3 regions of the Nocardioides sp. BE266 genome follow, and region 2 is predicted to be linked to each of the others. Evidence: riboswitches for the same ligand, from Rfam matches in the RefSeq annotation. Region 2 holds a riboswitch; each other region holds the start of a gene.
The links. A riboswitch is a leader RNA that binds a small molecule or an ion and turns the genes downstream of it on or off. The one in region 2 is predicted to bind cobalamin.
Positions count from the first base shown of each region.

Region 1: it holds a riboswitch for cobalamin, as region 2 does, so the genes downstream of both, J2X46_RS21765 (hypothetical protein) here and J2X46_RS21990 ((2Fe-2S) ferredoxin domain-containing protein) in region 2, are expected to answer to the same signal.
Region 3: it holds a riboswitch for cobalamin, as region 2 does, so the genes downstream of both, J2X46_RS04470 (precorrin-8X methylmutase) here and J2X46_RS21990 ((2Fe-2S) ferredoxin domain-containing protein) in region 2, are expected to answer to the same signal.

Region 1 is NZ_JAURTI010000009.1:130,814-140,133, reverse strand. It holds gene J2X46_RS21775 (energy-coupling factor transporter transmembrane component T) at 1-953, opposite strand, end outside; gene J2X46_RS21770 (hypothetical protein) at 950-1,954, opposite strand; gene J2X46_RS21765 (hypothetical protein) at 1,981-3,663, opposite strand; cobalamin riboswitch at 3,737-3,876, opposite strand; gene J2X46_RS21760 (terpene cyclase/mutase family protein) at 3,969-5,327, opposite strand; gene gatB (Asp-tRNA(Asn)/Glu-tRNA(Gln) amidotransferase subunit GatB) at 5,551-7,029, opposite strand; gene gatA (Asp-tRNA(Asn)/Glu-tRNA(Gln) amidotransferase subunit GatA) at 7,050-8,564, opposite strand; gene gatC (Asp-tRNA(Asn)/Glu-tRNA(Gln) amidotransferase subunit GatC) at 8,564-8,863, opposite strand; gene J2X46_RS21740 (N,N-dimethylformamidase beta subunit family domain-containing protein) at 9,033-9,320, shown strand, end outside.
Region 2 is NZ_JAURTI010000010.1:32,000-41,319, reverse strand. It holds gene J2X46_RS22020 (MFS transporter) at 1-991, shown strand, start outside; gene J2X46_RS22015 (MarR family transcriptional regulator) at 978-1,436, shown strand; gene J2X46_RS22010 (hypothetical protein) at 1,446-1,739, opposite strand; gene J2X46_RS22005 (TIGR00366 family protein) at 1,772-3,199, opposite strand; gene J2X46_RS22000 (amidohydrolase) at 3,259-4,866, shown strand; gene J2X46_RS21995 (hypothetical protein) at 4,871-4,999, opposite strand; gene J2X46_RS21990 ((2Fe-2S) ferredoxin domain-containing protein) at 4,996-5,376, opposite strand; cobalamin riboswitch at 5,429-5,557, opposite strand; gene J2X46_RS21985 (inositol monophosphatase family protein) at 5,576-6,346, opposite strand; gene J2X46_RS21980 (protein adenylyltransferase SelO family protein) at 6,343-7,809, opposite strand; gene J2X46_RS21975 (GFA family protein) at 7,850-8,263, shown strand; gene J2X46_RS21970 (peptide chain release factor 3) at 8,286-9,320, opposite strand, start outside.
Region 3 is NZ_JAURTI010000002.1:29,375-38,694, reverse strand. It holds gene J2X46_RS04490 (nitrite reductase) at 1-469, shown strand, start outside; gene J2X46_RS04485 (hypothetical protein) at 531-821, opposite strand; gene J2X46_RS04480 (hypothetical protein) at 891-1,205, opposite strand; gene J2X46_RS04475 (nucleotidyltransferase domain-containing protein) at 1,243-1,968, shown strand; cobalamin riboswitch at 1,962-2,092, shown strand; gene J2X46_RS04470 (precorrin-8X methylmutase) at 2,121-2,774, shown strand; gene J2X46_RS04465 (precorrin-2 C(20)-methyltransferase) at 2,771-4,297, shown strand; gene J2X46_RS04460 (SAM-dependent methyltransferase) at 4,294-5,031, shown strand; gene J2X46_RS04455 (GNAT family protein) at 5,100-5,627, opposite strand; gene J2X46_RS04450 (Fe-S cluster assembly protein HesB) at 5,760-6,035, opposite strand; gene J2X46_RS04445 (FAD-binding oxidoreductase) at 6,284-7,654, shown strand; gene J2X46_RS04440 (hypothetical protein) at 7,667-8,158, opposite strand; gene J2X46_RS04435 (hypothetical protein) at 8,250-9,320, opposite strand, start outside.

The DNA of each region.
Region 1 (9,320 bases), on a different contig from region 2:
CAGCCGAGGACGGCGACCGCGAGCCCGACGCCGACGGTGACGAGCTCGGGGGTGCGCCACGAGTCGGGGCGGTAGCGGGTGCGCTGGACCCGTCGGCCTGCGCTGCTCAGGCCGACGACTGCCGCGACGACACCCGCCCCGAGCATCGGCATCGCGAGGAGACGCGGCGCGGTCGGGTCGAGCCAGGCGTAGGTGCCGACGCAGATGCCGGTGAGGGCGAGTAGCAGCAGCGACCCGGTGGTCCATCGCTCGCGCAGGGTGGCGCCACCGGAACGTCCGTAGCCGCGGGTGTCCATGCCGGCCGCCAGGGCGAGCGACCGCTCGAGGGCGTCCTCGAGGACGGGCACGAGGAAGCGCCGGAGCCGGCCCACGCCGGTCGTCGTACCCCCGCGGAGGGCCTGCGCGGCCCGCACCCGGCGGGCGCTGTCGGCGAGCTGCGGGAAGATCGTCACGGCGACGACCATCGCGGTGCCGATCTCGTAGAGCGCGGGCGGGACCGAGGCGAGCAGCCGCTTGGGGTTGGCGAGCGAGTTGGCCGCCCCGACGCAGAGGATGATCGCGGCGAGCCGGAGGCCGTCGTACAACCCGGCGAGGAGCGCCTCGCTGGTGACGGGGCCGAGCAGCCGGATCCCGGCCGCCCAGTCCGGCAGCGGGACCTCCGGGAGGTCGAGCAGCACGTGGCCGACCGCTTGGCCGCCGAAGAGGATGCGGAAGACGACCCGGGCGACGATCGTGACCGCCGCGAGCAGGGCGTAGAGCCGGAACGAGCGACCGAACGGGTGGCCCGAGCGTCGTGCCATGACCACCACCGTCGCGGAGCCCATGATCAGGAGCAGCAGCAGCGGGTTGGTGGTCAGCGAGGCTGCCGTGGCCAGCCCGATCGCCCAGGTCCACCAGGCGATCGGGTGCAGGTCACGCGGCAGTCCCCACACGGACGACGCCGATCCGGTCACGGCGCCGAGGATCCCCGTCGCCGGCGCGCCACCACCGCGCTCGCCACCCCGGCGAGGGCGACCAGTCCGACGATGCCCCAGGTGACCGCCGCCGGGATACGGGTCGGCTCGTCGGCCTCCGGCCCGCCTGCCTCGGAGGACGCACTGGGCGTTGAGTCGCTGGGAGACTCAAGGGCAACGGACGGCTCGTCCGAGGGGTCGCTGGACGCTGAGTCGCTGGGAGACTCACTGCCCTTGGTGGGCTTCTTCGAGGGCTTGCTGGACGGTGAGTCGCTGGGAGACTCACTGGCCAGGGGCGACTCGGAGGGGGTGCTGCTGGGCGTCCCGGAGGGCGAGGTCGACGGGCTCGGTGACGAGGTCGGCGAGCTGCCGCCGCCCTTGCCGCCACCCGTGCCGCCGGACCCTCCGGACCCACCCGAGCCCGAGCCCGGGTTCGTCGGCGACGAGGTCGGGGACGAGGTGGGCGACGACGTGGGCGAGGACGTCGGGCTCGGCGAGGCCGGCGCGACCGGTGGGGCGACGGACGGTGCGGCGGGAGAGCCGCCACGGTCCTGCTGCCACGCCCAGCCCACCGAACCTCCGGCGGGGACGGTCTGGCCGCCCACGCCGGAGGACGCGTAGGTCCACGAGCCCGACGAGCCATCGGACCACCAGAGGCCCCAGTAGGCGTTGGCGGGCGAGGCGTTCACGCACGGGTCGTTGGCAGGTACGTCGTTGACGCGGCACACGAAGCCCGGCTGGCGGGTGGCGTAGCTGATCCTGACGCCCACCGAGGCGAAGACCGCCGCCGCGCTCTTGCCGCCACCATCCGGCGCGCACGTCGTCACGGTGCTCCCGCCGAGCTCGCGGTAGTCGACGACGACGCTGACACCTCCCGACGAGGTGCAGGTAGCCGCACCCGCAGACGCGACGTAGGCCGTCGGTGCGAGCCCCAGCGAGAGGGACAGAGTCGCTCCCCCGCCCACCAGACCAGCGGCCAGGAGGGTGAGGGGGCGCAGCATCCGGTGTGCGCGAGCCTGGGTCGAGATCACGCGCGCTTCAGCCAGAACTTCGTGCTGGCCGGCTCGGCGCCCGACGTCCGCTGGACGGCGACGACGCGCAGGCGCATCGTGCCCAAGGCCGAACGGGCGGCCTTGGTGAGCTTCAGCGTGACGTCGGCGGTCGTACCGGGCGTCACGGTGTAGGCCTTCTTGGCCAGCAGCAGCTCGCGCTTCTTGCCGTTGGCGAGCTTGACCTTGCCGGCCGAGCGGACCTTGAGCGTTCCCGCGCAGGCGACGTTCGACTCGCACGCGACCGAGAGGGTGAAGCGGTTCCTCGTGACCTTCTCCACCCTGGCCGCGGCGAGCTTGCCGACGGTCGGCGGGGTGGCCGTGGCCGCGGTGGTGGCAGACGACGCACCGGACAGGGTGGTGAGCGTGAAGGTACGCGCGCCGACACCGGCCGGCAGGTCGAAGGACACCGGCACGGTGCTGCCGGTGCCGGTGACGGGCTTTGCCACGGAGCCAAGGGTGACGCAGGCCGCCTCGCCCTGGCCGAGGCCGGTGACGTTGACCGTGACGGTGCTCCGCTCGACCGCGGAGGCCGGGGCGGAGAGTCCGAGCGTGCCGTTCGCGGCCGGAGCACTGGCCAGGGCCGGGAGCGCCTGGGCAGTGGCCCGGCGGTACTGGTCGCGCGCGGCCGCGGCGATGCCGCTGGTGCGGGCGGCGGCGAGGATGCTCGGCTTGTAGGCCACGCCACCGTTGTCGGCCGCGAGCTTCGTCGCGCACGCGGCAAGGTCGGCGATCTGCACCGCTCGCAGCCAGGTGGCCGCCTTCGCCGCCGCTGCCGACTCACCCGCGCGGGACAGGGCCCAGCCGGCGAGGCCGGTCGTGTTGGCGTTGTAGCCCTCGGACGCACCCGCGCTGAACGAGCCATCGGCGGCCTGCTGGCCCTTCAGCCAGTCCGCGGCGAGCGCGGCCGCGCCGCGCGCGGTCCGGGAGGCGCCGGGGGTGTCCAGGATGTTGATGACGGCGAGTGCGGTCGTGTCGACGCTGCCGGTGTCGGCGCTCGTGCAGCCCTGCTGCGTGTCGGCCTTGTCGCCGTTGAGCTGGGCGCGGAAGAACCCGGCGTCGCACTGCTGGTCGAGCAGGAAGGTCGTCGCATCGGCGGCGCGCGTTGAGGCCGCGGTGGTCAGCGCCCGCGCGGCGAACGACTGGCCGATCACGTTGACGAAGTCGGAGTCGAAGGGGTCGTTGGTGTCGACGCCCGCGTCCTCGAGGCGGCCGACCAGCGGCGCGGAGGAGGAGACCAGGTCCTCCAGGCGCGTCACCTGGTCGGTGCCGTTGAAGTCAGTGGCGTCCTTGCCCGTCGCCTGCGCCACGCTGACCAGCTTGGCGAGGCTGCCGGCGTACACACGGTTGGGCGCGAAGGTGCCACCGGTCGCCCACGAGTCAGAGACCGGCTCGATGGCGTCGACGATGCTCGACGCGGTGGCGTCCTTGCCCACGGCCTTCAGCGCGAAGGCGAAGTCGGCGGAGAGGCCGTAGTCGTTGAAGCCGCCGAACTGGTCGTTGAAGACCAGGCCGTTGGTGAGCTGGCCGCTCAGCCAGGTGGCGCCGGCCTGGACCGCGCGGTCGGCGGTCGGGCTGGTCGGGAGCGGCGCGGCGTATGCCGGCTGCGTGAGAGTGGTGGCGGCCAGCGCGACGGCGGCCAGTCCGGAGAGGAGCTTCATGGTCCCTTCCCTCGCTGCGACAGCGAGGGCGCCGGTCGGGACCGTCTACCCGCTGCATTCCTCGACAGCGATGGTGATCAAGACGCGTCGAGGCGGGTGTTCCGGCTCGCACGGGATCGCTCCCGTGCCCACGGTTGCGGGTCAGCGCCGGTGTCGGACCGGCTTTCCCCAGCTCGGGCGTGTGTGGTGCCGACCCGGGCGGGTGCGGCGTGCGAAGCGTAACCCCGGCGCGCTCCGGGACGCACTTCGGCCCGGCGTCTCGGGACGCCGGGCCGAAGCAGGGTGCATCAGGTGGTGCTGGTGGGTCAGTTGCGGACCCGGAGCGACGTACGTGCCTCGTCGTCCGAGGTCTTCACGAGCCCGACGCGCCGCTGGTTGCCGGCGGGGAGCTGGAGCTTGCGGACGATCTTGTCGCCGGACTTCTTGCCCTTCACGCGCAGGAAGTCACCCTTGACCTGCATGCAGGCGCTCTCGCTCGGAGCCAGGCCGTACACGCGGAACTGGACCCGCTCGCCGGCGCGAGCCTGCTTGCGCACCGAGACGATCTTGAGCTTGTCCTTGCTCGCCGGGGCGAACTGCAGGCCGAGGATCGCCTGGGCCGTCGCACGACGCCACTCGTCACGCGCCTCGGCGGGAATGCCGGTGACGTTGGACGCCTTGACGCGGTCCTTGCGGTAGGCCACCGCACCGGTGTCCCTGGTCAGCGCCGTGCGGCACTTGTACTTGTCGACCGGCTGGTTCTTGCGCACCCAGAGCGCGGCCTTGAGGGCGGCGTCGCGGTTCTTCAGCAGGCCCAGCGCGTAGCCACCGATGGCCGTCGAGTTGGTGTTGATCTGGCTGATCGGCGCCGCGGCACGGATCGCGCCGCTCCCGCGCTGCCGGTCGGCGAGCCAGGTGCCGGCCTTGGCCAGCGCCCCCACCACCGCCGGGCTCTTGTCGCCCGACTCGATGAGGTTGATCACCGCGAGGGCGGTGGCGTCCGGGTCGGCCTCGCTGCCGGCGACGCCCTCCGTGCACGACTGGCTCGGCACGTCGGCCTTGTCGAAGCCTGCGCGGAAGTAGCCCGAGGCGCACTGCTGCTTGAGCAGGAAGTCGCGGGCGGCGCCGGCCTCGGTCGAGCCGGAGAGCGTCAGTGCGCGGACGGCGTAGGACTGACCGACCACGTTGGCGTTGTTGCCCGACTCGGACTTGTCGAAGATCCGGCCGGCGATCGCCGCGGCCTGCGGCTCGGCAGCCGGGTCGGCCGGCACGTTGGCCGTCCGCTCCTCGAGGCGGGCGATTAGGTTGATCCCGCCGTAGCTGATCGGGTTCTTCTTCGCCGTGCGGGCGAACGTCGCAGCCTTGGCCAGCGGACCGGCGTAGGACTCCTTCGTGCCGTCACCGACGTACTCGGCGATGCGCGGCTCGAGGGAGTTGTTGATGGCGGTCACGGTGCCGCCCTGGCTGGTGACGGTCGAGAGCGCCATCCCGGTGTCGATGGTGAGGCCGAAGTCCGGTCCGGACTTGCCGACGATGAGGCCGTTGCTGAGCTCACCGGCGATCCATTCCGCTGCGATCGTCGACGGCGTGCTGTCGGTGCCTCCCGCGGCCTTCGCCGCGCGGAGGGCGGGCGTCGGCTCGGCGGACGCCGGAGGCGCAGCGAGTACGCCGGCTCCGAGCGCCACGGTCGAGAGTGCGACCGCGGCCGATCGGATGGGTCGAATGCGATGGTGCATGACTTCCTTCCCGCTCGCCGAGGACCCCACGACGGCAGGTGCCGCCCAGTCCCCCGTGCTGCGAGCGTTGGTTGGTGATGTGACCAATGTGACTCGCAACGACCCTAACAAGTTGTCTAGACCGGGCGATCGGCGGCCGAATCAGACCAAAGTAGGGGGCCCCCAGGAAGGATCAGGACAGCTTCTCCAGGATCAGCTCGCGCACCCGACCGGCGTCGGCCTGGCCGCGCATCTCCTTCATCACCGCTCCGATGAGCGCACCGGCCGCGGCGACCTTGCCGTCGCGGATCTTGTCGGCGACGTCGGGGTTGGCGGCGATCGCGTTGTCGACGGCAGCACCGAGGGCGCCGTCGTCGGAGACCACGGCCAGTCCGCGCGCGGCGACGACCTCGTCCGGGGTGCCCTCGCCCGCGAGGACGCCCTCGAACACCTGGCGGGCCAGCTTGTCGTTGACGGTCTTGTCGTCGACCAGCGCCTGGATCCGCGCCACGTCTGCGGGAGTGATGGGCAGGTCGACCAGGTCGACGCCGTCCTCGTTGCTGCGGCGGGCGAGCTCACCGAGCCACCACTTGCGGGCGGCCTGCGGGGCGGCACCCTCGGCGATCGTCTCGATCACCAGGCCGAGCGCGCCGGCGCCGAGGGTGTCGCGCATCTCCATGTCACTGAAGCCCCACTCCGCCTGCAGCCGGGCGCGCTGGACCGTCGGGTTCTCCGGCAGCGTGCCGCGCAGCTCGTCGACCCACGCGCGGCTCGGCGCCACGGGGACGAGGTCGGGCTCGGGGAAGTAGCGGTAGTCCTCGGCATCGGACTTCTCGCGACCGCTGGTCGTGATGCCGGTGTCCTCGTGCCAGTGGCGGGTCTCCTGCAGGATCGAGCCGCCGCTGCTCAGGATCGCGGCGTGGCGCTGCATCTCGAAGCGAACGGCCCGCTCGACGGAGCGGAACGAGTTGACGTTCTTGGTCTCCGTACGGGTGCCGAGCACGCCGCTGCCCTTGGGCGAGAGCGAGAGGTTCACGTCGGCGCGCAGGTTGCCCTGGTCCATCCGGGCCTCGGAGACGCCGAGCGCCACGATGAGCTCGCGCAGCTGCGAGACGTAGGCCTTGGCGACCTCGGGCGCCTTCTCCCCTGCGCCGAGGATCGGGCGGGTCACGATCTCGATGAGCGGGATGCCGGCGCGGTTGTAGTCGACCAGCGAGTAGTCGGCGCCGTGGATGCGGCCGGTGGCGCCACCGACGTGCAGCGACTTGCCGGTGTCCTCCTCCATGTGGGCGCGCTCGATCTCGACGCGGAAGGTCTCACCGTCGACGTCGACGTCCATGTAGCCGTCGAAGCAGATCGGCTCGTCGTACTGCGAGGTCTGGAAGTTCTTCGGCATGTCCGGGTAGAAGTAGTTCTTCCGGGCGAACCGGCACCACTCGGCGATGTCGCAGTTGAGCGCGAGGCCGATCCGGATGGCCGACTCGACGGCCTTGCCGTTGACCACCGGCATCGCGCCGGGCAGGCCGAGGCAGGTCGGGCAGGTGCCGGCGTTGGGCTCGCCGCCGAACACGGCCGGGCAGCCGCAGAACATCTTCGACGCGGTGTTGAGCTCGACGTGGACCTCGAGGCCCAGCGCCGGGTCGTACGCCGCCAGCACCTCGTCGAAGGGCATGAGCGCGGTGTCGGTGGAGGTCACGACGAGACTCCTTCCAGGCCGGCGGCCTTGTCGAGCAGCGGGCCGCCCCAGGCTGCGGTGTGCAGCGCCTCGACCGCGGCGCCGACCCGGTAGACGCGGTCGTCGGCGAGAGCGGGCGCGAGCAGCTGGAGGCCGCTCGGCAGGCCGTCCTCGTCGGCGAGGCCGTTGGGCACCGAGATGCCGGGCACGCCGGCGAGGTTGGCCGGGATGGTCGCGAGGTCGTTGAGGTACATCGCCATCGGGTCGTCGAGCTTCTCCCCCAGCCTGAACGCCGTGGTGGGAGCGGTCGGCGAGGCCAGTACGTCGACCTGGGCGAAGGCGGCGTCGAAGTCGCGGCTGATCAGCGTGCGCACCTTCTGGGCCTGGCCGTAGTAGGCGTCGTAGTAGCCGCTGGAGAGGGCGTAGGTGCCGAGGATGATGCGGCGCTTGACCTCGTCGCCGAAGCCGGCGTCGCGGGTGGCCCGCATGACCTCCTCAGCGGACGGGTCGCCCTCGGGGACGACGCGGAGGCCGTAGCGCATCGCGTCGAACTTGGCGAGGTTGCTGGACGCCTCGGCCGGGAGGATCAGGTAGTAGGCCGCGAGCGCGTGCACGAAGGACGGGCACGACACCTCGACGACCTCGGCGCCGGCCTTGACCATCGCCTCGACCGAGTCGTTGAAGCGGGCCATCACGCCGGGCTGCCAGCCCTCGCCCTGCATCTCGGTGATCACGCCGACCTTCACGCCAGTCAGGTCGCCGGAGGCACCGGCCGTGGCGGCCTCGGTGAAGGAGGGCCACTCCTGCGCGATCGAGGTCGAGTCGCGGGGGTCGTGGCCGCCGATCACGTCGTGGAGCATGGCCGCGTCGAGGACGGTGCGGGTGACCGGGCCGGCCTGGTCGAGGCTGTTGGCCAGCGCGACGAGGCCGTAGCGGGAGACGCCGCCGTAGGTCGGCTTCACGCCGACGGTGCCGGTGACCGCGCCCGGCTGGCGGATCGAGCCGCCGGTGTCGGTGCCGATGGCGAGGGGTGCCTCGAAGGCCGCGACCGCGGCCGCGGAGCCGCCGCCGGAGCCGCCGGGGATCCGGTCGAGGTCCCACGGGTTGCGGGTCGGGCCGTAGGCGGAGTGCTCGGTGGAGGAGCCCATCGCGAACTCGTCCATGTTGGTCTTGCCGAGGATCGGCAGGCCGGCCCCGCGCAGCCGCGCGACGACGGTGGCGTCGTAGGGCGGGATCCAGCCCTCGAGGATCTTCGAGCCGCAGGTGGTGGGCAGGCCACGCGTGGCCAGCACGTCCTTGACCGCGATCGGTACGCCGTCGAGCGGGCCGCGTGCCTCGCCGCGGGCCCGGCGGGCGTCGGACTCGGCGGCCTGGGCCAGCGCGCCGTCGGGGTCGACGTGCAGGAACGCGTGCACCCGCTCGTCGACCTCGGCGATCCGGTCGAGGTGGAGCTGGGTGACCTCGACGGAGGTGACGTCGCCGGCGGCCAGCTTGTCGGCGATCGCGGCGGCGGTGGTGCGTGGGTCGCCCATCACGCCTCCTCTCCAAGGATCCGCGGGACGGAGAAGCGCTGCTCCTCGACGGCCGGGGCGCCGGAGAGCGCCTCCTCGGCCGTCAGCCCGGGCACCACGACGTCGTCGCGGAAGACGTTGGTCAGCGGGATCGCGTGCGACGTGGGAGGCACGTCGTCACCGGCGACACCGTTGATGGAGGCGACCGACTCGAGGATGACGCTCAGCTGGGGCGCCAGGTGGTCGAGCTCGGCGTCGGAGAGGTCGATGCGGGCGAGCATGGCCAGGTGGGCCACCTCGTCCCGGGAGATCTCAGGCATGCGGGCAATCCTAGGTCCACGCCCCGCTCGCCCACGCGGCCGGTCGGGACCGGCGTCCTGATCGTCCCGGGCGCCCGGGATCGCGGGCCCATGTGCCGGGAAGTGCCCCCGGCGAATCGTCGATCACACGGCGTCGGAGGGTCCGTCGCCACCGGGCGAGGTGATCACGATGAAGGCACAGGCAGCACGAACCTGGATGGTGGGGTTGGTCGTGACGCCGCTCCTGGTGGGGTGCGGTTCGGCGTCACACCTGCCGGTCCGCGACGCGGAGCAGGCGATGGGGGTCCTGCCCGCGCCGCGGACCTCGGCCGCCGACTCCGCCGAGAAGGCCGCCCCGGAGCCGCGCGGCTCCGAGGACTGGCGGATCAGCAACCCGGCCCAGCACGGCGAGATCGCGGCCTACACCACCCTCGCCAGCGGCACGCCCGGCACGCGGGTGGGGCTCAAGGTCTCCACC
Region 2 (9,320 bases):
CCTGCCGCTCGCCGCGTGGATCGCCGACTCGGGCGACTGGCACACCCTCTTCTGGGTCGCCGCCGGGCTCTCCGCCGTGATCACCCTCCTCACGTGGTTCGCGGTGCCCCACGTGCACGACGGCCACCCCGGCCGCCTCGACGTGCCCGGCACCATCGGCCTGACCATCGGCCTCTCGGCATTCCTCGTCGGCGTCTCCAAGGGCAGCACCTGGGGCTGGGACAGCGGCCGCACGTGGGGCGCGATCGTCCTCGGCCTCGTCGTCCTGGTCGCGTGGGGCTTCTTCGAGCTCCGCCAGGACGAGCCGCTCGTCGACCTGCGCACCACCGCCTCGCCGGCCGTGCTGATGACCAACCTGGCCGCCGTCGCCATCGGGTTCGGGATGATGGCCCAGTCGATCGTCGTCCCGCAGCTGCTGCAGATGCCCGAGGCCACCGGCTACGGCCTCGGCCAGTCGATCCTCGGCGCCGGCCTCTGGATGGCGCCCGCCGGCCTGATGATGCTGGTCTTCGCTCCGGTCTCCAGCGGGCTGATGCGCAGCATCGGCGCGAAGAAGACGCTGATGATCGGCGCCGCCGTGCTCGGTGCGGGCTACCTCGTCGCGCTCGTGCTGATGGACGCCCCGTGGCAGCTGCTCGTCGCCTCCTGCGTCGCCTCCGCCGGCGTCGGCATCGGCTACGCCGCGATGCCCACGCTGATCCTCGACTCGGTGCCCGGCCACGAGGCCGCGTCCGCCGTCGGCGTCAACGGCCTGATGCGCTCGGCTGGTACGACGCTCGCCGCCGCCGTGATGGCGACGCTGCTCACCAGCAGCACGACCAGCCTCGGTGGTTTCGCCGTGCCGAGCGAGTCGGCCTTCCGCTGGTGCTTCGTCGTCGGTGCGGTCGCCGCGTTCGTCGGCGTCGCGATCGCGGCGTTCGTGCCTGCGGTCAGGCGTCGCGCAGACGCGATCGGCGTCGATCTGGACGAGACTGCCGATGCCACCGTCTGAGGGGGTCGCGGTCACCGACGAGACCCTGGCCGCCCTCCGCCACGAGCTCATGCGGCTCGGACGGCGGCGGGAGACGGGCTCGTCGGTGACCGACCTCGACGCCTCGGCGTTCCGCATCCTGTGGCTCGTGATCGAGCACGGCCCGCACACCATGCGTGGGCTGGCCGAGCAGCTCCAGCTCGAGCAGTCGACGATCAACCGCCAGGTCAGCGCTGCCGAGGCCCACGGGTGGGTCGAGCGCCACCACGACCCCGGCGCGACGGCGATGCTGGTGCGCGCGACCGCGGCGGGCGAGACGGCGTACGGCATCGAGTCCGAGGCGCGCGCCGAGGGGCTCCGCACGATCGTGAACACGCTGGGGGACCGGGCGATCGCCGACCTCGCCGGCGGGCTGGCGCGCTTCAACGATGCGATCGACGAGGCCATCGAGGCGGCCGGGAAGTAGCCCGGCCACTCACTCGTCGAAGAGCCGGTCCTCCGCCTCGACCGAGGTGACCTCGAGCCGCAGGGCGAGGACCAGCTCGGGCGCGAGGTTGAGCCGCATCAGCATCGCCTGCACCTGCGGGAGCACCCAGCTGTAGGACTGCACCGCGACCCGACCTGCCTCGCTCTGCACCTGGATCCACACGACCGGGTTGCCCTCCCGGTCCGGGAGCCAGTGGGCGCCGATCACCCCCACCGCGCCGAGCGACGCGACGATCGGCAGCATCGCCGCGTCGGCCGCCCGCTTCAGCTGCGCGTCGTCCACCTCTCCACGCTAGCCCCGCACCTGAAGCCCGGTCAGGGGGTGACCGGTGGCACGAACTCGAAGGTCGTGCCGAGGAGCCAGAGGAGCAGCAGCACCACCGGCAGGTGGAAGAGGAACTGCAGGAACGTGAATCCGACGAGGTCGCGTGCGCGGACCCCGAGCACGGCGAGCAGCGGCAGCATGAAGAACGGGTTGACCAGGTTGGGCAGTGCCTCGGCGGCGTTGTAGATCTGCACGGTCCAGCCGAGGTTCATCCCGACGTCGGTGGCCGACTGCATGACGTACGGCGCCTCGACGAGCCACTTGCCGCCGCCCGAGGGGACGAGCAGGCCGAGGAGCGCGGTGTAGAGCGCGATCACCACGGCGAACGCACCGCCTCCACCGATGCTGGTGAACAGGTCGGCGAGGTGTTCCGACACGGTCACCCCACCGCGACCGTCGGCACGGGTGAGGACCGCGGCCATGGCGGCGTACAACGGGAACTGCACGAGCACGCCGGCGGTGGTCGGGACGGCCTTGGCGACCGCGTTGAGGAAGCCGCGCGGGGTGCCGTGGAGGACGAGGCCGAGGATCAGGAAGACCATGAGGTAGCCGTTGAGGCTGCTGATCACGCTGAGGAACGGCAAGGTCGCGAACTGCTGGACGAGCCAGCCGAGGGTGAGCAGGCCGACCAGGACAGGCAGCACGCGGGAGTACTCCAGCCACTCGCCGGGACGGGTGCGCTCGGCCATCGGCGCGACGTCGTCGGAGAGGTCGACGCCCATGTCCTCGGCGGTCCTGATCGCCTTGCCCTGCGGCGCCGACGCCCACGCGATGACGACGCTGAGCGCGATCAGGATCGCGGCCATGACGAGCGACTGCCAGGTGAGGATCGTCGTGCCGAAGTCGAGCACGCCGGTGATCTCGAGCAGCTCCGGCGGCAGCGACGCGGGCGTCGCCTGGAGCTGGGCGGCCGACGACGAGAGGCCGAGCGCCCAGACGGCACCGAGGCCGAGGTACGCCGCGGCACCGAGCGCTCGGTAGTCGGTGCGCAGGTCGGGGCGGCGTGCGATGGCGCGCGCGAGCAGGCCGCTGAAGACGAGGCTGAGGCCCCAGTTGAGCATCGACACGAGGCACGACAGCAGGGCGACGAAGGCCACCGCGCCGCGCGGGCTGGACGGGTAGAGCGCGATCCGCTCGATCACCTTCGCGACCGGCGGCGAGGTCGCGACGACGTACCCCGTGAGCACGACCATCGCCATCTGGAGCGTGAACTGGGCCAGGTCCCAGAAGCCGCCGCCGAAGGTCTCGGCCACCAGCACCGGGCTGGAGCCGTTGACCATCGCGGCCACCGACACCAGCACGACGCCCGCGAGGGCGAAGACGTAGGCGTCGGGGAACCACTTCTCGGTCCACGCTGCGCTGCGCTGGGCGAGGCGGGCGAGGCCGCGTTCCTCGTTCGTACCCGAGATGGTCGACATGGCTCACGAACGTATCGGGCTGCTGCCCCGCACGCGTCGGGGGGTGGAGGATGGCGGCCGTGAGCACGGTCTTCCGCAACGCGACGGTCTTCGACGGGCACTCCTACCTCGGCGCGGTCGGCGACGTCGTCGTCTCAGGCGGCCGGGTGGTGGCCGTTGGCGAGGACGTCGCGCCGGCGGGGGCGGGGGTCGTGGACGTCGGGGGAGCGCTGCTGCTGCCCGGCTTCACCGACGCGCACGTGCACCCCATCCAGGGCGGGCTCGAGCGGCTGGCCTGCGACCTCAGCGGACTCCCGGTCGACGCCGCGGCCTACCTCGCGCACATCAGGGAGTACGCCGCCGCGCACCCGCAGCTGGACTGGATCCAGGGTGGCGGCTGGGCGATGGCGGCCTTCCCCGGCGGCCTGCCGACCGCGGCCGAGCTCGACGCGGTGGTGGCGGACCGGCCGGTCGCGCTGGTCAACCGCGACCACCACGGCATGTGGGCCAACAGCCGCGCCCTGGCGCTCGCGGGCATCACCGCGGCGACTCCGGATCCCGCCCACGGGCGCATCGAGCGCGACGCCGACGGGACGCCGTCCGGGATGCTCCACGAGGGTGCGATGGACCTGCTCTCCGGCGTGCTCCCGGAGGCCGACGACGCGCAGATGTACGCCGGTTTCCTCGAGGGCCAGCGGTACCTCCACTCCCTCGGGATCACCAGCTGGCAGGACGCGATCGTCGGTGCCTACTCCGGCATGCGCGACGCCGGGCCGACCTATGCCCGGGCGGCTGCGAGCGGCGACCTGACCGCGACCGTGGTCGGTGCGCTCTGGTGGGAGCGTGACCGTGGGATCGAGCAGGTGGCCGACCTGGTCGCCAAGCGCGGGGACTTCTCCCGCGGCCGGTTCGCCGCGACGGCCGTGAAGATCATGCAGGACGGCGTGGCCGAGAACGGGACGGCTGCGCTCGTCGAGCCCTACCTCGACCGGTGCGGGCACGCGACCGGCAACTCGGGCATCTCCTTCGTCGACCCGGCCCGGCTGCCGTCGTACGTCTCCCGGCTGGACGGGGAGAGCTTCCAGGTGCACTTCCACGGGCTGGGCGACCGTGGCGTGCGCGAGGCGCTCGACGCGCTCGAGGGCACCGACCCCGCGCGGCGGCACCACGTCGCGCACCTGCAGCTGGTGCACCCCGACGACGTCGCCCGCTTCGCGCGGCTCGGCGTCGCCGCGAACATCCAGGCGCTGTGGGCCTGCAACGACGACCAGATGACCGAGCTGACGATCCCGTTCCTCGGGCCGGAGCGGGCGGGGCGGCAGTACCCGTTCGGCGACCTCCACGCCGCCGGCACACGCCTGGTCGCCGGCAGCGACTGGCCGGTGAGCACTCCCGACCCGTTGGCTGCGATCCACACCGCCGTGCACCGGACGTCGTACGGCGACACGGGGGTTGCGGGCACCGAGCCGTTCCTGCCCGAGCAGGGCCTCCCGATCGAGGTGGCGTTCGCGGCCTACACCAGCGGCTCGGCCTGGGTGAACCACCGCGACGACGCCGGCACGATCGCCGTCGGCGCGGTGGCCGACCTCGTCGTGCTCGACGCCGACCCGTTAGTGACGCCCGACGAGATCGGCGCGGCGCGGGTCCGCTCGACCTGGATCGACGGGGAGTGCGTCTTCGAGGCCTGACCGGTCACGCCCCGTCGTGCAGCCGGCGGGTCCAGGCCGGGTCGTAGTCGGGGTGCGTCCCGTAGCCGACGAGCAGGATGTGGCCGGCACCGCGACGTCCGGCCGGGACGGGGGAGGCGCCTGCGCGGCTCACAGGACCACCGCATCCGGCGTGGGACGGAACGGGGACCGGCGCAGGCTCTCGGGGAGGTCTGCGACGCCCGGCCCTCCGGCACCGACCCAGTCGGCGATCGCCGAGGTTTCGTGCCGTCCGTTGAGCCGGCCGAGCCAGACGGGGCGGGCGCCCGAGCGTCGGGCCTCCCGCGACGGGCTGACCACGACGACGTCGGAGCGTTCGCAGGGTCCGAGGCAGTCGGTGACCCGCAGCGTCGCGCGGTCGCCGAGCATCGTGCGCAGGGCGTCGAGCCGGGCGGCGTGGTCGACGCCGGGTCGCTTCTTCGTGGTGCCGCAGCAGCAGCCGCGGCAGACCGTGACGGTCGGGCGGTCGCCCGTGGGCAGGGGTGCGTCCATTCGTGCAGCGCTCCATCTCTCGTGGAATCGTCAGGTGTGCATGGGACGCAGGCGGTCTCCTGACTCCTGGGTCGAGCGCTGTTCCCGGCCTTCCCGGACCTGACGGTCCAGTGGCGTCGTCGGGCGCAGCTCCCCAGTCACAGTGGCGAGGACCGTGTCGGGCTTGCACCGACTTCCCGGTCTGCGTCTCGCGGGGAGTCTACGGGCGGTGCCGGGCGACGAGCTGCAGGAGGGTCGCGTGGGTCTCGGCATCCGCGGCGGCGACGAGACCGGGGCCGGTGTGGACGGGTGCTCCGTCGAAGTCGCTGACCACGACGCCGGGCGCTGCCTCGCACAGGGCGATGCCCGGCGTGAAGTGCAGGCTGCCCTCGAGGCGACCGTCGGTGACGTACGCCAGTCGCCGCCCGGCCGCCACCCAGGCGAGTGCGAGCGTGGTGGACTCCACCCGCGGCGCGAACGTCGCCCGGAAATCGGGGTCGGCGGCGAGCTGGGCACCGACGAACGGGCGGTCGAGCGGACCGTCGGCGTTGATGTTCACCAGTCGGTTGGCGGGCGCAGCGTGCTCACGGCCCAGGACGCCGAAGGCACCGTCGTCGGCCCAGTAGACCTCGCCGCTCGGCGGGTGGGCGACCGCCGCGACACTCGTCGAGCCGCCGACGACCAGGGCGACGTTGACCGAGAACAGGGGAGTGAAGGCGGCGAAGTTGAGGGTGCCGCACAGCGGATCGACCAGCCAGGTGCGGTCCCGCGCACCGCTCACCTCGCCCAGCTCCTCGCCGACGAAGGCGTCGTCGGGGCGGGCGGCACGGATCACGTCGAGGATCGCCTGCTCGGCCTCGACGTCGGCGGCGGTCGCGAAGTCGGTGGCCGACTTGGCCTGTCGGGTGAGCTCGGAGCCGTACATCCGCTGCAGCACGGCCGCTCCCGCACGCGCCGCGCGGACGGCGACGTCGAGGTCGGTGTCGCTCACGTGCCGCAGAAGGTCTGGTAGCCGGTGCCGAAGGACTCCGGCGCGGGCTCGGCGAAGCGCTCCTGCCCCGGGCGGACGTCGTACGGCTGCGAGAGGACGTCGAGGAGCTGGTTCAGCGGCGCGAGGTCGCCGTCGGTGCCGGCCGCCAGCGCCTCCTCGACGAGGTGGTTGCGAGGGACGTAGGCCGGGTTGACCCGGTCCATCGCCGCCGCGTCGGGGGAGAGCGCCAGCCAGCGCTCCGCCCAGGCGTCGTACGCCGCCAGGTCGAGCACGAGCCCACGCGCGGGTGCGGCGTCACCGCGGGCCGCGTCACCGAGGCCGCGGAAGAACGACGTGTGGTCGACGTGGTTGTCGCGCATGAGCGTGACGAGGTCGGCCACGAGCGCCGAGGTGACGGCGTCGGCCAGGCCCTCGGGCAGGCCGAGCTTCGCGTGCATGCCCGCCTTCCACGCGTCGGAGTAGAGGTCGCGGAACTTCTCGAGCGAGGCCACGGCGAGGGCCACCGCGTCGTCCTGCTCGTCGGCGAGGAGGGGGAGGAGCGCCTCGGCGAAGCGGGCGAGGTTCCACTCCGCGACGACCGGCTGGTTGCCGTAGGCGTAGCGGCCGCCGGTGTCGATCGAGCTGAAGACGGTCGCCGGGTCGAAGGCGTCGATGAAGGCGCACGGGCCGTAGTCGATGGTCTCGCCCGAGATGGTCATGTTGTCGGTGTTCATCACGCCGTGGACGAAGCCGACGAGCATCCACTGGGCGACCAGCGACGCCTGGGCTGCCACCACGGCCTCGAAGAGGGCGAGGTGGGGCTGCTCGGCGTCGGCCGCCTCGGGATGGTGCCGCGCGATGGCGTGGTCGGCGAGCCGGCGGAGCAGGTCGAGGTCGTCGGTGGCGCGGGCGTACTGGAAGGTCCCGACCCGCAGGTGGCTGCTCGCGACCCGCGCGAGGACGGCGCCGGGCAGCACGACCTCGCGGTGCACCTCGCGGCCGGTCGCGACGACAGCCAGCGACCTGGTCGTGGGGATGCCGAGGGCGTGCATCGCCTCGCTGATTACGTACTCGCGCAGCATCGGGCCCACGGCGGCGTAGCCGTCACCGCCCCGGGAGAACGGCGTACGGCCCGAGCCCTTGAGGTGCAGGTCGCGCAGGCGCCCTTCACCGTCGCCGAGCTCGCCGAGCAGCAGCGCGCGGCCGTCTCCGAGGCGCGGCGAGTAGCCGCCGAACTGGTGGCCGGCGTAGGCCTGGGCCACCGGGGTCGCGCCCTCGGGGACGCGGGTGCCGGTCAGCAGCCCGACGCCGTCGGCGGTGCGCAGCCAGTCGGGGTCCAGGCCGAGGTCGCTCGCGAGGGCGTCGTTGAGCACGAGCGGGCGCGGCTCGGGCACCTCGGCGGCCTGCCAGGGGAGGGCCAGCTCGGGGAGGTCGTCGGCGTACTGGTGGCCGAGGTCGACGGCCGGGACCACGCGCGTGTTCACGTCGTCGACGATACGGGCCCCGGCGTAGCAGGATCGCGCCATGTCGTCAGATGCCCCTCCGGCTCGCGGCCGCTGCCTGTGCGGTGCCGTGGCGTACGCCGTCACCGGGCCGCTGCGGCCGGTGGTCAACTGCCACTGCGAGCGGTGTCGCCGGTTCACCGGGCACCACATGGCGGCGACGTCCGCCGCGCTGGCCGACCTCTCGCTCACCGACCCCGGTGGCGACCTGGCCTGGTACGCCGTCGACGGCGCGGCGTACGGCTCCTGCCGCCGGTGCGGGTCGTCGTTGTTCTGGCGAGCCGACGACGCACCGGAGCGGTGGTCGATCTGCGCGGGCACGCTGGACCCGCCGACGGGGCTGACGACAGTCGAGGCGTGGTGGGTGTCGCAGGCCAGCGACTACGCGACGCGGCCCGACCTGCCCGAGCGCGCCACCGAGTTACCCAGCGTCTGATCCAGCGTCTGAGGCAGCGTGGTCAGGCGCCGCCGGCGGGCAGCGCCTCGAGCATGATCTCGGGGTTGTCGCGCGCGGTGACCTGGGCACGCCACTGGTCGACGAACAGCGCGAGGTGCGTGCCGTCGCTGCGCTGGAGGACCTCGACACCGCGCTTGCCGGCGAGGGCGGCGGCGCCGGCGGCGTCGGTGCGGCGGGCGACCTGGTAGTCGAGCCGGGAGAAGCGGATGGGCGAGTTGAACTCGTTGGTCATCCGGTCCTCGACGACCTCGAACTGCATGGGGCCGACGGCGGCGAGGACCGGGTTCTGGTCGCCGCGCAGGTCGGAGCGCAACACCTGCACCACGCCCTCCTGGTCGAGCTGCTCGATCCCGCGGCGGAACTGCTTGTAGCGACCGATGTCGCCGGCGCTCGCGGTCACGAAGTGCTCGGGCGCGAAGCTCGGGACCGGTGGGTACTCGATGGCGTCGCCGACGTACACCGTGTCACCGACCCGCAGCGCCTGGGCGTTGACGAAGCCGATCACGTCGCCCGGCTCGGCGGTCTCGATCACGGTCGTGTCGCGGCCGAAGACCGACTGGGCGAACTTCGTGGTGAAGGGGCGGCCCGTCGTGGCGTGGGTGACGACCATGCCGCGCTCGAAGGTGCCGGACACGACGCGGGCGTAGGCGAGGCGGTCGCGGTGGGCGTTGTTCATGCCGGACTGCACCTTGAAGACGAACGCGCTGAAGTCGTCGTCCACCTCGCGCACGGTCCCGTCGACGCCCGCGGTGGGGCTGGGGTCCGGGGCGATGTCGAGGAGCAGGTCGAGCAGCTGCGCGACGCCGAAGTTCTGCAGGGCCGACGCGAACATCACCGGGGTGGTCTCGCCGGCGAGGAAGCGGGCCTGGTCGTGGTCGGCCTCGTCGAGGGTGAGCAGCTCGTGCTCCTCCTCCGCGACCTTCCACTGGTGGGCGTCGGTCTCCTCGACCTCGTCGGGCGCCATCCGCTTCTCGGGTGCGCGCGTCGCGCCGCCGGCGGTGCGGGTGTACTTCACGAACTCGCCCGTACGGCGGTC
Region 3 (9,320 bases), on a different contig from region 2:
GACCGCCGAGCTCGACGAGCGCATCTGCGCGACCCCGTCGCTCGCGAAGCTCCCGGGCCGCTTCCTCCTCGTCCTCGACGACGGGCGCGGCGACCTCGTCGATCGCTCGTGCGACCTCGGCCTCGTCGCCCTCGACGCGGAGACGGTCCAGCTGCGGATCGGCAGCACCCACTGGGGTCCGGTCGTCCCGCTGCACGAGGCAGCCGCCCGACTCACCGGTCTCGCCCGCGCCTTCCAGCAGGTCCGCGACACCGCCTGGCACGTCGACGAGCTCCCCGTCCCGCCCGCGTCGCACGACGCCAACCCGCACCTACCCGCCGCGAGCACCCCGCCGTCGTACGGCGACGTGGCGGAGGGCATCACCCACCTCGAGGTCCCCGACGGAGTCCTCGACCGCGGCTTCCTCGACGGCCTCGCCGAGCACCTCGTCGTCACCCCGTGGAAGTCACTCCTGCAGGTGGTCGAGTAGTCGCCGAGGCGCGAGCGACCACCGCTGGTTGAGGTGCGAGCGAAGCGAGCCTCGAAACCCCTCAGCCCTGGTCGTCCCGGCGCTGGCTCCCGAGCCACACGCCCGCCGCCACGGCACCCGTCAGCGCCGACATCACGCCACCCAGAGCCATGACACATCCGAGGACGAACACGACAGGTAGGCCCACCTGGTAGTCATCGACCTCGGGAGGAGGCGTCCCGTCGCTCATGAAATCCACCGTGTAGGTGCCCGACTCGAGCCACTCCCGAAGCAGCACCGCGAGCCCCACGGCGAAGAGCGCGGCGCCGCCTGCAAGCAGCATCGCAATCGTCCGCTTGAGCGGTCCGTCCATCCGTCCCCCTGTGATCGAGCGCCGACGCTAGCGGCCCGCCCGCTGCGCCGTCCCAGGAACCGCCGACCCTCAGGCGAGCGCGTAGGGCGGGACCAGCGCACCGGCAACGACGCAGACCCACCCGAGGAACAGCCACGGATAGTGCCGTCCGGTCGACGGCGACGGGCTGCGGATCTCGCGCAGCCGGCCGCGGTAGCCGATCGTCGCGAGGGCACTGCCAGCGAGCGCGAGCGGCGGCCCGATCCAGAACGCACCGAGCCCGCTGGACGCGGCGAGGTAGGCATAGAGCCCGGCCACGCCGAGGCCGGCTGCGATGAGGGGCACCGCACTGCGGAGGAGCTGGGCTCGCTCCAACCGCTTGACGGTGCGGTCGACGGGGTCCATGGCGTCCGCACCGTACCGCCCGATGGAGACTGGCCCCGTGACCCGACCCGACGCCGAGACCGCCGCCCGCTCGCTGATCGCCGAGCGTTTCCCCGAAGCGCGGCAGGCGTGGCTGGGCGGGTCCGTGGTGCTCGGCAACGCGACGGAGACGTCCGACCTCGACATCACCGTCCTGCTCGACGAGACCGAGACCTATCGCGAGTCGCTCGTGCACGAAGGCTGGCCGGTGGAGCTGTTCGTGCACACCGAGTCGTCGATCCGTCACTTCGTCGCCAAGGACCGGGCACGTCGACGACCGACGATGGCGCGCCTGGTGTCGACCGGCGTCCCGCTCGTGCCCGGCGACGGCGGCACCGCGCTCCGGGCGGAGTGCGCAGCGGCGGTGGCCGCCGGCCCCGACCCCCTCAGCGCGGAGGAGCTGACCTTCCAGCGCTACTCGCTGACCGACCAGCTCGACGACCTCGCCGGCGGAGGTTCGGCGGGTGTCGTCGATGCCGTTGCGATCGACGTGTGGCGAGGTACAGCCGAGCTCCTGCTCGCCTGCGGAGGCTGGTGGTCAGGCACGGGCAAGTGGCTGGTCCGCGAGGTGGAGGCGCTCGACGCCGCCCGCGGTACGACGTACGCCTCGCGTCTCCACGACGGGCTGCACGCCGCAGTCGCAGGCGATCCGGACGCGCTCGTCGATCTCGCGGACGAGGTCCTCGACGGGGTCGGCGGTCGGCTGTGGTCCGGCTTCCGTCTCACGGCGTCGATCCCGGACTGACGCGTGCCCTAGGCTGCCCCCGTCACGCGACGCAGGAACCCGGTGCGAGTCCGGGGCGGTTCCGCCACTGTCAGTTTCCAGACTGGAAACAAGCCAGACACTGTCCGCGCGGCGTACCTGCCGACCAGGGGCGAGAACCCCGAGGAGCCGTGATGAGCCTGCTGTCCCGTCCGACCCGACGCTTCGACTACGTCGCCGACGGCGCCGCGATCTACGACGAGTCGTTCGCGACCATCCGTCGCGAGGCCCGCTTCGACCACCTGCCAGCCGACGCCGAGCGCGTGGCCGTGCGCATGGTCCACGGCACCGGGCAGGTCGACCTCACCGACGACCTCGTCATCCACCCGCGCCTCGTCAGCGCGGCGCGAGGGGCGCTCGAGGCCGGCGCACCGATCATCACCGACGCCCACATGGTCGCCAGCGGCGTCACCCGCAAGCGGCTCCCGCGGGACAACGAGGTGCTCTGTGCGCTGCACGACCCGCGCACGCCCGACCTCGCGATGCTGATGGGCACGACCCGGTCGGCGGCAGCGTTCTCGCTCCTCGAGGACCGGCTCGAGGGCTCGGTCGTCGCGATCGGCAACGCTCCGACCGCGCTCTTCCACCTGCTCGAGATGCTGCTCGACGGCGCCCCCCGACCGGCCGCGATCGTCGGCTGCCCGGTCGGCTTCATCGGTGCCGCCGAGTCCAAGCAGGCGCTCGAAGAGGTCGACCTCGACATCCCGTACCTCACCGTCCGCGGCCGCCGCGGCGGCTCGGCGATGACCGCCTCCGCGCTCAACGCGCTCGCCCAGGAGCGGGAGTGACCGGCCGGCTGTACGGCGTCGGGCTCGGCCCCGGCGACCCCGAGCTGATCACCCTCAAGGCCGCGCGCCTCATCGAGTCGGCCGACGTGATCGCCTTCCACGCCGGCGTCGGCAAGACCTCGAACGCCCGCACGATCGCCGCCTCGCTCATCCCGCCGACGGCGATCGAGGAAGAGCTCCGCTACCCCGTCACCACCGGCGAGACCGCGCACCCGGGCGGGTACGCCGGCGCGATGGCGGAGTTCTACGAGTCCTGCGCCTCGCGCCTGGCTCTTCATCTCTCCGAAGGCCGGATGGTCGTGGTGCTGGCCGAGGGCGACCCGCTGTTCTTCGGGTCGTTCATGTACCTCCACGACCGGCTGGCCGACCGCTTCGAGACCCAGGTCGTCCCGGGCGTGCCCGCCTTCGCCGCCGCCACCGCCGTCCTCGCCTCGCCGCTCGTGCGCCAGACCGACGTGCTCACCGTGCTCCCCGGCACCCTCCCGGTCCCCGAGCTCGCCCGCCGCCTCGCCGACACCGACGGCGCGATCATCATGAAGCTCGGCCGCCGCTTCCCCGGCGTCGTCGACGCCCTCCGCCAGGCGGGTCGCCTCGAGCACGCGCTCTACGTCGAGCGCGCCTCCATGCCCGCCGAGCGCTGGATGCCGGTCGTCGACGTGGACCCAGCCACGGTCCCCTACTTCTCGTTGATCGTCGTCCCCGGCGACAGCGTCGCGTCCGACCCGCAAGGCCGCCGCGATTCTCTCGTTGGTCGAGTAGCCCGCGAGGAACGAGCGGGCGCATCGAGACCCATCCACCCACTGCGAGTCATCGGCCTCGGCCCGGGTCCAGACAAGTGGCTCACCCCCGAAGCCTCCGAGGCACTCGCCGACGTCGACCACGTCATCGGCTACGGGCCGTACGTCGCCCGCGTCCCCCAGCGTGAAGGCCTCACCCGCCACGCGTCCGGCAACACCGTCGAGGTCGACCGCGCCCGCCTCGCGCTGGAGCTGGCCGCGCAGGGCGAGAAGGTGGCCGTCGTGTCCGGCGGAGATGCCGGAGTCTTCGGGATGGCGAGTGCGGTGTTCGAGGCCGCGGCCGACCACCCCGACGTACCCATCGAGGTGCTGCCCGGCGTCAGCGCCGTCCAGGCCGTCGCCGCCAAGGCCGGCGCTCCGGTCGGCGCGGACTTCGCGGTCGTGTCGCTGAGCGACCGGCTCAAGCCATGGTCGGTGATCGAGAAGCGCCTGCGCGCGATCGCCGAGGCCGATCTGGTGCTCGCGGTCTACAACCCCGCCTCGCGCAGCCGCACCAGCCACGTCGCCGACCTGCAGAAGCTCTTCCTCGAGCATCGCAGCCCTGACACGGTCGTCGTGGTCGGCCGCGATGTCGGGCGGGCCGAGGAGTCGCTGACCGTCACGACGCTCGCCGAGCTCGAGGCCGACACGATCGACATGAAGTGCCTGCTGATCGTCGGTGCCTCCTCGACCACGGTGACCACCGCCGGCCAGGTCTGGACGCCGCGCTTCGTGGAGTCGGAGTGACCGTCCACTTCGTCGGCGCCGGCCCGGGCGCGGCCGACCTGATCACCCTGCGCGCCGCAACGTTGCTCGCGGCCGCCGACGTCGTGCTCTACCCGGGGACCTACCTCGACGCAGAGGTCCTCTCCCACTGCCCCGACGCCCGCCAGGTCGACACCCAGAAGCTCGACCTCGACCAGATCACCGCGGTGATGGTCGACGCATCGGCCGACGGACTCGAGGTCGTCCGCCTCACCTCCGGCGACCCGTCGCTCTACTCCGCCCTTGCCGAGCAGACCGCACGACTCGACGCCGCCGGCGTCCCGTGGGACGTGTGCCCGGGAGTCCCGGCGTACGCCGCCGCTGCCGCCGCCGTCGGCCGGGAGCTCACCGTCCCGCTCGTCGCGCAGTCCGTCGTACTGACGCGCACGCAGGCCCGATCCACCGCGATGCCATCGACGGAATCGCTCGCGGCCTTCGCCGCCACGAGGGCGACGCTGGTCCTCCATCTCGCGATCACGAGGACCCGCGAGCTCGCGGAGTCACTGGTGAGTGAGTACGGCGCCGACTGCCCCGCCGTCGTGGTCCACCGCGCCACCCAGCCCGACGAGCTCGTGCTGAAGGGAACCTTGGCCGACATCGCCGACCAGGTCGAGAAGGCCAGCCTGAAGCAGGCAGCCGTCATCCTCGTCGGCTGGGCGCTAGCGCGGGAGGGCGCCGAGTCCTGGCTCTACAAGTCCAACCGCCCCCGCACCTGACCCCTCACTCCGCCGGTTGAGCAGCGAGCGCCAGCGAGCGTGTCGAAACCAAGGAGCCCGCGCACCCCTCACTCGTGGAGGATGCGCTGGAACAGCAGGTGGTCCTGCCAGCGGCCAGCGAGCTTGAGGTACGCCGGCGCCATGCCGTACTCCTCGAACCCGCAGCGGCGCAGCACGGTCTGCGAGCCGACGTTGTGGACCAGCGTGCCGGCCTCGATCCGGTGGAGGCCGAGGTCGTCGCGCGCCACCTCGACCACGCGCTCGAGCGCCCGGGTCGCGAGTCCGCGACCCTGGTGGCCGGCGTCGATCCAGTAGCCGAGGTTGGCGCTCTGGAAAGGACCGCGGGCGACGTTGGAGAGGGTCATCCGGCCGACGAGGTGGCCGTCGAGCGTGATCACGAAGGGGTGCTCCTGGCCGAGCGCGTGGCGCTCGACCTGCCCCGCGACGACACCCGCCTGGTGCTCGAGCGTGAAGAACGACTCGTCTCGAAGCGGCTCCCACGGAGCCAGGTGCTCACGGTTGGCCACGACCAGCGCGTGCAGGGCCGCGACGTCGTCGGCCTGCACCAGCCGCACCTCGAAGGACGGTTCGGGCACGTGGCGACGTTACCGCCAGCCACCTCCGCGACCTCTCCGCCACCTCGCCGGTTGAGCAGCGAGCGAAGCGAGCGTGTCGAAACCAAGGAGCCCCGGACCCACAACGGGATCCGGGGCTCCTGGAGCAGTACGTCAGGCCTGCTGACCCAGCGCGAACTGGATGTTGCCGTCCTCGTCCACGCCCCCGTCCAGCACCATGCCGTCGAGGACCTCGGCAGCGTTGGCGTCGACCCAGACGGTCGCACCGTCCTGCTCGATCACCTCGTCGCCGGCGGCCGCGTGGTCGGCGGGACTGACGGACAGCGACTGCCCGTCGGGCTCGGTCGCGATGCGGACGCCGGACATCTCCGGCACTTCCTCCGCGAGCTTGTTGACGATCTCGGTCACGTTCTCGGTGAGAGCAAGCATGGCTCTCCTCCCGTATGGCGAATGTGTCCCCTCCACCATTGCGAAGATCGCCCGCGCACTCAAACCGAGGGCCTCGACGGCGCAGACAATTGACCTCTTTGGGAACTGGGAGCGCCCGACGCCCGGGACTAACGTCGGCCCCACCCAATGCCGCGTACCGCGGCGCTCGTGACGCCCCGCCCAGCACCTGCTCCTCGACGCCCCCTGTCGCCCGGACCGACACCGTCCGAGCCCGAGGAGGGTCATCAATGAGCATCGACGTGGAGACGCTGCGCTCCCAGACCAGGGGAACGGTCACCGGACCGTCCGACCCCGACTACGACGCCGCTCGGGCAGTGCGCAACGGCATGATCGACAAGCGGCCGGCTGTCGTCGTACAGGCGGCCAACGCCGGCGACGTCATGGGCGCCGTACGCTTCGCGGCCGACAACGGCCTGACGGTCGCCGTCCGCGGAGGCGCCCACAGCGTCCCCGGCTTCGGTACGGCGGACGGGGCCGTGGTCGTCGACCTGTCGGCGATGCGCGGCGTGCGCGTCGACCCGACGACCCGCACGGCCCGGGTCGGCGGCGGCGCGACCTGGGGCGACCTGAACGCGGCGACGTACCCCTTTGGGCTTGCCGTGACGGGCGGCATCATCTCGACCACGGGCGTCGGCGGACTCACCCTCGGTGGCGGCATCGGCTACCTCTCGCGCGGCCTCGGGTTGTCGCTGGACAACCTGCTCGCGGCCGACGTGGTCACGGCCGACGGCACCTTCCACCTCGCGAGCGAGAAGGACGACGCGGACCTGTTCTGGGCGATCCGCGGCGGCGGCGGGAACTTCGGGGTGGTGACCTCCTTCGAGTTCCGGTTGAGTCCGGTGAAGGACATCTACGGAGGGCCGATGTTCTTCGAGCTCGATCGGGCCGGCGACCTCTTCCGCTTCTACCGAGAGTTCATCGCGGACGCGCCGGAGCAGTTCGGCGGCTTCCCGGCCTACCAGATCGCGCCGCCCCTGCCGTTCATCCCGGAGGAGCGGCACGGCACGACGCTCGCGCTGTTCGTGGCGTGCTGGGCGGGCGACCTGGACAAGGGCGAGCAGGTGCTCAAGCCCCTCCGTGACCTGGCGCCGACGGTGGCCGAGATGGTCGGCCCGATGCCCTACCCGGCGCTCAACATGGCCTTCGACGACCTCCTGCCGGCGGGCCTGAGGCACTACTGGAAGGCCAGCTTCGCCACGGAGCTGACCGACGAGGCGATCGACGCACACGTCGAGCACGGGGCGAAGGTGCCGGCGATGACGTCGACGATGCACATCTACCCGATCAACGGCGCCTGCCAACGGGTCGAGTCGGACGCGACGGCCTTCGCCTACCGCGACGCCAGCTTCGCGACCGTCATCGCGGGCATGTGGCCGGACGCAGCGGACGACGAGCAGAACACCGCGTGGGTGCGCGACTACTACGCCGCGATCGCGCCCCACTCCGACGAGGGCGGCTACATCAACTTCATGGCCGACGACGACCAGGAGCGGATCCGCGTGAACTACAAGGGGAACTACGAGCGGCTCCAGCAGGCCAAGACGAAGTACGACCCCGGCAACCTGTTCCGGCACAACCAGAACATCGCTCCGGCCTGAGGCCGGCCTCGCTCACTCGGCGGGGCGCTCCTGCGGCTCGAGGTGCGTCTCGTCGATGGAGGCGAGCTGCTCGGTGAGGAGTCGTCGCATCTGGTCGCGCTGCTCGGTCGCCATCTGCCGGAGCGACGCGACCTCGGCCTCGAGGGCGGCCTTCTCGTCGGCGAGCCCCGACAGGGCCGTCGTACGTTCGCTCTCGAGGCCGGCAGCATGCTCCGACCTGGCGTTGGCCAGCTCCGCCGCGACCCGGTCCGACTCGGTGCGGCTGGCCTGCGCGGCCTCGTCGGCCGACGCCCGCGCCTCGTTCACCAGCGACTCGGCCTCCGCCCGCGCGTCGGCGACGAGCTGGTCGGCCGTCATCGCAGCGAGCTCGAGCGTGCGTGCCGCGGACGCGTCTGCCTGGGCAGCGGGAGTCGGTACGGCGCGGGGGCTCTCGGCCGATGCGTCCGGCGCGAAGCCCGGCGCGGACGTGGCGTCCTCGTGCGGGAAGTACTCGGAGCTCGACATGTGTCCTCCACGGGTGCGTGCGTGCCTGTGCACCAGTGTGGGGGCTCAGGGTCCTGCTGTCGCTACTGGTCCACCTTTTTGGCGGCTGTGGTCAGGTGCCGTCCTCGGTCAGGGTCGTCACCGGCAGCCAGTCTGCACCCAGCAGCTCGGCGAGGTCGGTGAGGCCGGAGGTGTCGCTGCCCACGGTGTCGGAGGCCGCGGCGATCCGCTCGACCATCACCTTGCCGACCTGCTCCTCGACGGTGCCCTCGGCATAGGCGATGTGCCACGGCGAGACCTGGTGGTCGCGGTGCGTGCGGCCGGTGACCTGACGCCCGGCGATGCCGGAGAAGCGGGCCTGGTGGAAGACACCGACCCGCGGCTCGGTGCTCGCGGTGCGTCCGTCGGCGAGGGTCTCGCCGGCGTGCAGGCTGATCGAGGCGACGGTGGTGAAGACGCAGACCTTCGCCTGCCCGGTCTGGAACTTGAGCCGCTCGGCCTCCGGGTCGAACCGATCGCGGCCGTAGATCGTGGCGACCTCGATGCCGGAGTCGCGCAGCCGGTCGGCGATCGGGTCCGCGGCCGTGGCGACGAACTCGACCGAGCACGCCACCTGTCGCTCCGCCTCGACCTGCTGGGCGATCCAGGCGACCGTCGAGTCGACGCGAATGAGCCCGGCCTTCTGCCGGAAGCGCAGGAGCGCGGCCCGCCCCTTCGCGACGTTGCGACCGCGCCGGGCGATGTCCATCTCCCGGCAGAACTCGCCCCACTCCGCTTCGTACGCCGTCCGCTCCGCCGGCGACAGCGCCACCGGCATCCCGGAGATCGGCACCGCTCCCCACGGGGCCGCGCGGTGCAGCATCGCCGGCGGCCGCTCCTCGTCGAGCCAGCCGCGCACGAGCTTGAGGTCCGCAGCTCGCCGGGCGGGATCGGTGGTCCACGCCGCGCCGTACCGTCCCCGCTCCACCCCGACGCCGTGGCGCTCGAGCGCGTCGGCGTACAGCTCGCCGGGCTTCGTGGCGCTCGTCCACTCCTTTATCGACTCGCCGAGGACCTGCGCATAGGCCGGCGCGAGGTACGGCAGCTCGAGCGGCGTGTGCCCCGGCGTCGCGGTGGTCGCGATGACGAACGGCGCCGTGTCGTGCGGCTTCCCGTGCCCGGAGATCCGCGCCCACAGCTTCCA